Regions from separate parts of the uncultured Oceanicoccus sp. genome, predicted to be linked through region 2. Evidence: predicted binding sites of a transcription regulator. Region 2 holds the regulator's gene; each other region holds the start of a gene.

Region 1 (3,283 bases), on a different contig from region 2:
CGACATATCATTGTTATTGAGCATATCTGTGCGCATTGTTTCGAAAACCGGATGACGGGCACGGTATACCTGACTGGTATTACTGTCAGCGGATTGCGCATTAGCCAGATTACTAGCCGTGGTATTCAGGCGAATACTTTGGGCTGACATACCCATGCCAGCAATATCAAAAACATTATTCAGCGACATTAAATATCTCCTTTAATGGCGTTTTTAAGCCCTTTGAATTTGCCATTGAGCATTTGCAAGCTGGCCTGAAAATCTAAGGTGTTTTGAGCAAAGCGACTCATCTCAACCTGTTCTTCGACGGTATTACCATCGAGTGAAGGCTGCAGTGGATTGCGGTATAACAACTCAGGACTGACCAGAGCGGTAGCGCCAGCACCAAAGTGACGGCTGTTGGTCGCGACCATAGGTTGACTGCCAATACTCATTTGCCCCTTAAGGATGCTTTTAAAATCAATATCACGGGCTTTAAATCCCGGCGTGTCGGCATTGGTCAGGTTGTTGGCCAACACTTCTGCGCGCTTGGCGCGAAGATGGAGTGCCTGTTCGTGAATACCCAATGCGTTTTCGAAACTGATTGCCATCGTTGCCTTGCCTGAAACTGATTTAAAGGAAGCTCAAACAAGTTAGAGCAAAGGGCATGCCAGAGTTGTAAGTTATTGATAATAATAGCTTTTAGGTTTTTATCAGCGAGATAACGGCAAGGCTTTTCCGCTTTTTGCACGGATGTGGCAATGGGCGGCAATCGCTTTAGACAGCCACCCTACCTCTCCAAGCTTATTAATTGCGTCGATACCGCAATAACCTAACAGAGTGCCGTTAAAGGCATAGTTATTGCTACTTATCACGATAAAGGTATCTACCGACAGTTTTTCGTCGATCAGTATTAACGTCTATTGCGATCTGGCATTTAGCCGACAGGCTATTGGCAAGCAGTGGAAAAGCAGCCTCAACTTGAACAGGCACAGGGCAAGATAATGAAAGTGCGTATTTTTTTTCTAGTGTTTAGTGTCCTAGGCTGTCCGCTTAGCAGTATGGCTTATGGCAATATCGGTGCAGAGCAGATCAAAGCGCGTGTCAGCGTTTTTATGGACGACTATGTCGTTAAGCTGGCTGACGATTATGGCAACAACGTGCGTATTGAATATGCCATTAGTCATCTGGATACCAGACTGGCGATGAAAGACTGCCCACAGCCACTCGAAGCCGAGCTTAACTCCCGTAATAATATTGGCCGTATCAATATTCGCGTCAGCTGCAACGAAGAAAATAACTGGTCTTTATATGTTCCTGTCGATGTCGATTTATTCCGCCCTATTGTCACCACGATTGCTCCCATCGCCAAGGGTGACGAACTGACCCGTAACGAGCTTGAAATGCGTGAAATGAATATTAGCCAGTTAAATGGCGTCTATTTTTCAGCCATGGAAGCTGTAACAGGTATGCAAGCAAAACGGTCAATCAGAGCCGATAAGGTGGTGTTGACTAATGATCTGGAACCGCCGCTACTGATCAAAAAAGGTGAACAGGTGCAAATGAGCGCTCGCTCCGGTGGGCTGGTGGTCAAAATCACCGGCGTTGCGCTGATGGATGGTCATAAGGGCCAACAAATCAGCGTTCGTAACAATCAATCGAAACGTGTGGTGGAAGCCAGAGTCAGCGGCCCGGGGCAGGTGGTGATTCAGTTGTAAAAAAGATCAATTTGGGTAATTAAAATAGGGGATATCAAGCGATCAGTAGGGTTTAGCTACCCGTTTATGCTAAAGTTTTCAGCCGTATTGCCGATGTTAACTATGATCGTTAGTAAATACTGCCCAAAAGCGCACTGCGCAACAGTAATGGATGTTAAAAATGGTTAGAGATATCAACGACTTGGGAAGCCAGCCCAGTGTTAGAACAGCGACCGATCAGGGCGCTAAAAAAGCCACTGAATCGACCGCTTCGGCCACCTCAAATCCCACTATTGGCAACGCTGAACAAGGCGATAGTGTGCAACTAAGCCCTGAAGCTAAAACCTTGCAGAGCATGACTGATAAAATAAACAGCCTGCCAGAGGTTAATCTCGACCGTGTCGAAAAGATTAAAGCCGCGCTTGAAAATGCTGAACACCAAGTCGACAAGCTGGAGCTGGCCGATAAGATATTGAATTTAGACGCACTGCTCTAAGGGCTTTAAAGCAGCTCTGGTTAACACGCCTTGGGCAGGGTGTTAATCAGTTGTAGAAACCAGCTACACATCATTACTAACGATCAAAGGTAACCAGCAATGACAGCGTCTCCTAATAACACTCTATGGTCAGATATTGAGGCCACTTTCGAATACGATATTCCGGCTACCACAAAACTGCTCGATCTATTGCAGCGAGAGCGCAAAGCGCTGGAACAACGCAATTACGAAGAATTTCAAAATATCATCGGCGAAAAGCAACCGATGCTAACCATTTTGGAAGGCCACGCCAATACCCGCCAACAACTGCTAACTGCCGCCGGTTATCATAACGAGCAGTCCACTCTAGAGGCCGCCGATATACAAGCACCGGCCGTTGCCAAGGCTTGGCGCCAACTTGCCGAAGACTGGAAACAGTGTCAGAACCTTAATGAAATCAATCAGCGAATTGCCAAACGTACCCGCTTGGTGGTTGGTCAAATGCTGGATTTATTATATGGCCAGAACAATCGAAATAAACTTTACACTAGCAAAGGCGATGCAAAAACCACAACCGCTGGCCGTCCCATTACCAGCGCTTGATTAACCAGATTAAATACCAAGATCGTCTGTTAAATCAGGCCTTTGTTGCTGCAATTTAATAAAGTCTTCCGGCCGATCGATATCCATCAGTGACTCCAACTCAAACCAATGAAGCTGCGCCTGTTGCAACCGGGCAACGGTGGTAGCAAACACATCCGCACTACCCCAAGGTATCTTATTAAACAGTATCGGCAAAGGTTGGTTTAAGCCTAGCAATACATAACCGCCATCATCGGCAGGGCCGATAACTATGCCATGCTGCTCGATCCCATCAAAAGCCTGCTGCAAATACTGCGGTGAAATGGCCGGACAGTCTGTACCCACAATCACTACCTGTGCAGACCGTTGCAGCGCACTTTCCAGTGCAAAGGACATACGCTCGCCTAAATTTTCACCCCGCTGTTGAAACACCGCCAAATCATACTGCGCTGCCAATTCCTGCCACCAACTATGCTGGCTACCTACCCATAGCTCAATATTGTAATCGGGCAGAGACGCCACCGTGCGCAAGGTATGCTTTATCAAATGA
Region 2 (3,283 bases):
GCAAGTTCAGGTGATGAGTAGTGCTCATTCCGTACAAGTAATTGCTGTTACCGGCGGCAAAGGCGGCGTTGGTAAATCCAATGTCTCGATTAATTTGTCCGTTTGTCTGGCAGCCATGGGGCGCCGAGTGGCTTTGCTGGATGCCGATTTAGGTTTGGCCAATATCGATGTGTTGCTAGGTTTACGCCCGGAGCGTAACCTGGAAGATGTGCTCTCCGGCGAATGTTCTCTAACCGATATTATGCTGACCGGTCCTGGCGGCATTCGTATTATTCCCGCTTCCTCAGGTATTCAGCGTATGACCATGCTGGGCTCCATGGAGCACGCCGGGCTAATTCATGCCTTTAGTGAAATCACCGAACAAATTGATGTGTTAGTCATTGATACGGCGGCCGGAATTTCTGATTCTGTGATTAGTTTTGTTCACGCCTCGCAGGAAGTATTAGTAGTGGTTTGCGATGAACCCTCATCTATCACCGATGCCTATGCGCTGATCAAATTGCTCAATAAAGACTATGGCGTTGACCGTTTTCGGGTTATCGCCAATATGACCCGTTCAACTCAGGAAGGTCGTAATCTCTATAATAAACTTGTCCAAGTGACTGACCGTTTTCTCGAAGTGACTTTGCAGTATGAGGGCAATATTCCTTTTGATGAATCAGTGCGCAAGGCAGTTCAACGCCAACGTCCGGTGGTTGAACTCGTGCCTCGTAGCAAGGCCGCGCTAGCCTATAAACAATTGGCGGAAAAAGTTGATCTTTGGCCCTTGCCCTCAACACCGCGTGGGCATTTAGAATTTTTCGTAGAGCGTTTAGTGCAGGGTGTATCCGGGCAGCAATAATGTCTATGGATGAAAGGCTCGCTATGTATAGCACCGTTGAAAAATCCTCCATGGATGAAGTTGTCGAGCAATATGGCCCATTGGTGAAACGTATTGCCCATCACCTGTTGGCGCGTATGCCAGCCAGCGTTCAAGTTGAAGATCTTATTCAGGCCGGCTTAATCGGCCTGCTGGAAGCTGCTCGCAATTACGATATCAGCAAGGGTGCCAGTTTCGACACTTATGCCGGTATTCGTATCCGTGGCGCAATGATTGACGATGTTCGCCGGGGTGATTGGGCACCCCGTTCCGTACATAGAAATACCCGCCGGATCACCGAAGCTCTTTATAAGGTAGAGAGCCGTGTTGGTCGCGATGCCAGTGATCAGGAGGTGGCCGACGAGTTAGGTGTACCGGTTGATGATTACTATCAAATGTTACAGGACTCTGCGTCGAGCAAATTATTCAGCTATGACGAAATAGTTGGCGATGATGAATACCCTAAACAGCAGCCATCCAGCGCCAGCATCAGCCCGCTGGGCGGCGTTGAACATGAAGCCAGGCGGCAGGCTTTAGCCAAGGCTATCGGCAGTTTGCCAGAGCGAGAGCGTCTTGTATTGGCGCTGTATTACGATGAGGAGCTGAATTTAAAAGAAATTGGTCTGGTTTTGGGAGTCAGTGAGTCTAGGGTTAGCCAAATCCATAGTCAGGCAGCGCTGCGCCTGCGCAGTAAAATGGTCGATTGGCAGCAATCCCCTGATCAATCCGCCTAGGTTCAGCTTAAATTACGGATACCGGCCTATACAGTTTTTCGATTATCGGTCGATAAACTTTAAGTTGCTGTGATAAATAGTTAATTTTGTTATGAAAATCACAATAAAAATGGCGATAAAATCGCCCAATCACTGGATACCACACCATCTGGGTCTAGACTAACTAAATAGCTGATTTGAAAGACTAAAGCCAAAAATTACGCTGGAGATAGCTTTGGATAGAGATATAAAAATTCTTATTGTTGATGATTTTTCAACAATGAGGCGAATTATCAAAAACCTATTGCGAGATTTGGGCTATACCAATACGGCCGAAGCTGATGACGGCCAGACCGCATTGCCGATGCTGCAAAACGGTAATTTCGATTTTTTAGTCACCGATTGGAATATGCCGGGCATGTCCGGTATTGATTTGCTCAAAGCCGTCCGTGCTGACGACCGCCTAAAAGACTTGCCTGTTTTAATGGTAACTGCTGAAGCCAAGCGTGATCAGATTATAGCGGCGGCGCAGGCAGGTATAAACGGATATATAGTCAAACCATTTACGGCGGCTGTATTGAAAGAAAAGATCGAGAAAATTTTTGAGCGTGTTGATGGCTAGCGCTACACCCCGCTAGTGCAATGCAAAGCGAATGATGCAAGGTATTAAACGCAATGTTGGGACAAAATTACCGTAAGCTGTCTGATTTGCATAACTTGCATCACAGTGTTTTTAGCCGGGGAGTGATACGTGTTCGGTGAAGACGAAGAGACACTGCAGGACTTTTTGATTGAAGGCGGGGAAATTCTCGAGCAATTGTCTGAGCAGTTAATTCAACTGGAGCAACAGCCGGACGATAAAGCGCTTCTCAATGCCATTTTTCGTGGATTTCATACGGTAAAAGGTGGCGCCGGTTTTTTACAGCTAAACACACTGGTTGATTGCTGTCATATCATCGAAAACCTTTTTGATAATCTGCGTCATGGTCATTGCGTCGTTACATCAGAGTTAATTGATGTGGTGCTAAAAGCCTTGGACGCACTGAATAAAATGTTTCAGCAACTGCAGCGAGGGGAGAGACCCGACGCTGCTGATCCAGCGCTTTTAGCCAGTCTTACAACCGGATTCAAGAATCAAAAAACTGCATCGGCTATCACTGCCGAAGTCGATATGGCCGATGCTGAATTTGAGCAATTCCTACGAGCCATCACCGGTACTGGTGCGCCGCAAGTGGCAACGCAAGCTACAACTATGACTGCCAATAGTAACAACGATGCAATCACCGATGATGAATTTGAAGCGTTGCTAAACGATTTGCATGGTGACGCTGCTCCTGGTTCGACTAAAGCTACTGAATTTTCTAGTGCGAGCAAGTCGGCGGCCAATATTGCTGTCGTAGCCGATGCCGACAGTGAAATGATTGATGACGATGAGTTCGAAGCCTTGCTGGATCAACTGCATGGTAAGGGCCGAGGGCCAACCACTGCGACAACATCAGCCCCGTCACCCACTAAACCTAGGGTTAACGCGATCGAAAAAACATCCACCACTGCCAAGCAGGTAGCGGCTGTCAAAGATGGTGCCATCGAGACCACCGTTAGGGTAGAGACCCGACGCCTTGATGACATAATGAATATGGTTGGGGAGTTGGTGTTGGTTCGTAATCGTTTGGTACGTTCGGGTACCAACAATAGCGATAAGGCCATGATC
Region 3 (3,283 bases), on a different contig from region 2:
AGTTTGACGTGGATAAGATTTAAATGAAATTGAGCATATATCGTGCCATAAGATTGGCTTGTGGTGCTTTTCTTGCCAGTATGGTTTGAAGGGGGTCAATCAGATGGCCGGTTGATGTCAGCCCTCTTTATGTGACTTAAGCTTGCTCGTCTAGAAATAGGCTGGTGTTATGTTGCTCCATAAAGGCTGCCAGTTTAATGCTTTCCTCCGTTGGTATTTCTCGAATTAACTCTTCCGTTTCAGAATCGTAAACTTGAATGACGATAGCCCCAGTTTCATCTGAAACACTAAAAGATAGCGTTCGTTGTAAGTTGTGAAAATAGTCAGTCAGTTTGCTGGCAGTTTCTTGCAGTTGCTGCGGGTCAACGACTTCAGTCTGTTCAGCTTGTGCCAATTCAGCTGAGGTAGATGGCATTGGCTTGGCAGTTTGGGCGGTTATCGTCGCCTGCAGACTATCAACAATGTTGTTAAGCATAGTTATTTACCTTTGCATCCGTGGGCTACTGATTGCTAATGCTACTGCAATAAAGCCAGAATTTGCTGCGGAAGCGCATTAGCCTGTGACAGTATCGAAATACCTGCTTGCTGTAGAATCTGGTTACGGGTCAAGTTGGCTGTTTCTTCGGCAAAATCAGCATCCTGTATCTGGGAGCGTGCTGCAGAGATATTCTCGGAAATATTGCTTAAGTTCGAAATGGTTGATTCAAGCCGGTTTTGTATCGCAGCTATGTCGGCCCGGCTATTATTGATGGTGGTGATCGCGGCATCGGTTATACCTATGGCCTGCTGGGCGCCTTCTGCCGTAGATAAATCGATAGAAGCGACGCTTAACGGGTCACCTAAAGTAATAGCGCCACCGCTAACAATGCCAGCAAATTCTAGCTCAATGTCTCGAGTGCTAACTGCATTGGTGAAATCCAAACTACCTGTATGGATTAGAGTAATTTCAAAATCACCTCCACCTCCAAATTCAACGTCGTTTATAGTTATCTTGCTACTGCTAGTGAGGTCCAGTTCATATGCCAGATTGTCACCGTCCGTATCAATGATATCAAGACCACCACTACCATCGGCAGTGATGGTCACACCGGTGGGAGGACCACCTTTTTGCTCAAGATCTGTTAGCAACTTTGTGGCTATATCAGCTGACGAGTTGCCACTTGACGCAGTGGCACTAAAGGTAATTTTACCCACCATGATACTAATAACATCCCCGGCTGAGGTTGGGAAATTGCCAATATTTATTTCCGTAGTCGCCTTAACGCCAGAGAGTTCGGCCAGTCCATTATAGGCTGTGGCCAGATCTCTGGCGCTAATACCATCAGTTAAGCTGATCGTTTTAGAGCTACCACCAATAGCAGACAGGGTGATTGAATCACCTGGGTTCGCTGTAAAACTAGTTGTTCTGGATTTGTCTGAAAAGCCCTCTAGCTTTTCAGCAGTAACGGCAAAACCACCTGAATTATCCTCAGCAGCAAAACCTGAACCTAAATTAATATCAATAGTTTCTTCAGCGTTCGCACCGATCTGCAGGCTTTGCTGACCAAATGAGCCGTCTAACAGTCTCTGTGTGCCGAATTGAGTGGTATCGGCAATTCGAGTAAGTTCTTGTTGCAGTTGAGCAACCTCTTTGTTGAAATTATCTCTATCGGCAACGGTATAAGTACCATTGGTAGCTTGGATCGCCAGCTCCCGCAGACGCTGCAGGATGTTGATGCTCTCTCCCATCGCACCCTCAGCCACTTGCAATACCGAGATACCGTCATTGGCGTTGCGAGCGGCCTGATTCAGACCTCGGATTTGTGAGGTGAATCGATCGACCATGGCAAACCCCGCCACATCGTCCTTGGCAGTGTTGATTCGAAGGCCTGTAGACAGACGTTCTAGCGAGGTCTGTATGGCCCCTTGCGATATCTCCAGATTGCGCTGAGCATTTAGAGATGCAATATTGGTATTAATAATCTGTGGCATGGTCAGTTTTCCTTTAATTGTCCTCAGAGAGACTATCGGCGCACTTTTAGTTATCTTTAACCTTTTTATTCAAAACTTGTAATTATCAAATATATCCTGCCTAGAGAATTGGTTTGAAGTCCTTTTGCATAGGGAAAATAATTGATAATCAGTTATTTGCCGGTGGTTGGAAAGCTAAGCAGGATTCAAATTTAGCTAAAGTAATTGGATGGTCGTCCGATAGTTAGCAGCAGTAGAGATATTTCAGGCCGCCATTATTAACCACAGGATTACCGCTTATGCTCAATAAAGCTTCAGCCCAGTATCAGCAGGTGAGTACTCACTCAGGTATTGAAGATGCCTCCCCGCATCGCTTGATACAGATGTTAATGGAAGGGGTGTTACAGCGTTTGGCTCAAGCCAAAGGCGCTATTCAGCGCAGCGCAGTCAACGATAGGGGTGAGGCTATTGGCAAGGCAATTACCATCGTTGGCGGTTTGCGTGATAGTTTGAATAAAGAAGTCGATGGCGAGCTAGCCGCTAACCTTGATGATCTTTATGACTATATACAGCGCCGTTTATTGGCGGCCAATATCGGTAGCAGTGAAGAGATTGTTGATGAAGTGATGACCTTGATGAGTACGATCAAGGCTGGCTGGGATGGTATCGCAGAAGACGTTGCTTAAGGCTTAGACGCGATCAACTGATGAGTCAGTGTTCCAATGGCCGGTTTTCCGGCCATTCTTGGTTATGGGCTGCTGCAATAGCCAATGGGCGGATTGCCGCAGGCGAGCCTAGGTTATGCCAATCGTACCGAGTGGCTTTAAATCTGCAACAAATGGTAATTGAGAGGTAACTGCCATCGGTTGAGATGAAATTTTAGCTACTTAAGTGCCAAATAATCTAACAATTTAAGCCTGTAGATCTTAATTTATGCGCCATAAATTTGACCTGTCAAAAATAATTGGCGCATTTAGGTCGTTTTACGTGTTAAAGTAGTGCTTAGTCAAAAAGCTGACAATTTTAACAATAACTTTAACTAAATATCCCTTTTTTGGCATAGATAGATAGTTAGATATCAAGAGTTTCAATCCATGTGGGAAGACAACAATATTATCGTTATCGACGATAATGACCAGCGTCGGCATGATGCGCAGGTAATTTTAGATTTTTTAGGTGAAAACCCGCTGACATTTTCCTGCCAGCAGTGGGCAGAAGTATCCAACAGCGATGCGGCCAAGGAAAACACCCGTCAGATCAAAGCCTTGGTTTTTGGTGAAAACGGCGGTTCCCCGCTTGAACAACGTTTGCAAGAAACACAGCAGTGGGATCG

What was found. The regulator FliA, encoded in region 2, starts transcription of late flagellar genes. The targets are predictions, from matches to a motif close to TAAAGTTATNNNNNNNNCGGCCGATANCC.
Region 1: a site for FliA is predicted at 1,768-1,796, ahead of flgM (flagellar biosynthesis anti-sigma factor FlgM). Genes of this name have one in related genera too.
Region 3: a site for FliA is predicted at 2,002-2,030, ahead of AACP44_RS07045 (flagellin). Genes of this name have one in related genera too.

Annotation. Positions count from the first base shown of each region.
Region 1 covers NZ_CAXAHB010000091.1:2,049-5,331, reverse strand. The annotation lists gene flgC (flagellar basal body rod protein FlgC) at 1-189, opposite strand, end outside; gene flgB (flagellar basal body rod protein FlgB) at 189-590, opposite strand; gene flgA (flagellar basal body P-ring formation chaperone FlgA) at 942-1,697, shown strand; gene flgM (flagellar biosynthesis anti-sigma factor FlgM) at 1,858-2,172, shown strand; gene AACP44_RS08225 (flagellar protein FlgN) at 2,272-2,754, shown strand; gene AACP44_RS08220 (TIGR04282 family arsenosugar biosynthesis glycosyltransferase) at 2,764-3,283, opposite strand, start outside.
Region 2 covers NZ_CAXAHB010000014.1:10,033-13,315, forward strand. The annotation lists gene AACP44_RS02785 (MinD/ParA family protein) at 14-841, shown strand; gene AACP44_RS02790 (RNA polymerase sigma factor FliA) at 847-1,593, shown strand; gene cheY (chemotaxis response regulator CheY) at 1,808-2,194, shown strand; gene AACP44_RS02800 (chemotaxis protein CheA) at 2,324-3,283, shown strand, end outside.
Region 3 covers NZ_CAXAHB010000059.1:2,795-6,077, forward strand. The annotation lists gene AACP44_RS07040 (flagellar protein FlaG) at 137-475, opposite strand; gene AACP44_RS07045 (flagellin) at 517-1,971, opposite strand; gene fliS (flagellar export chaperone FliS) at 2,250-2,636, shown strand; gene AACP44_RS07055 (sigma-54 dependent transcriptional regulator) at 3,045-3,283, shown strand, end outside.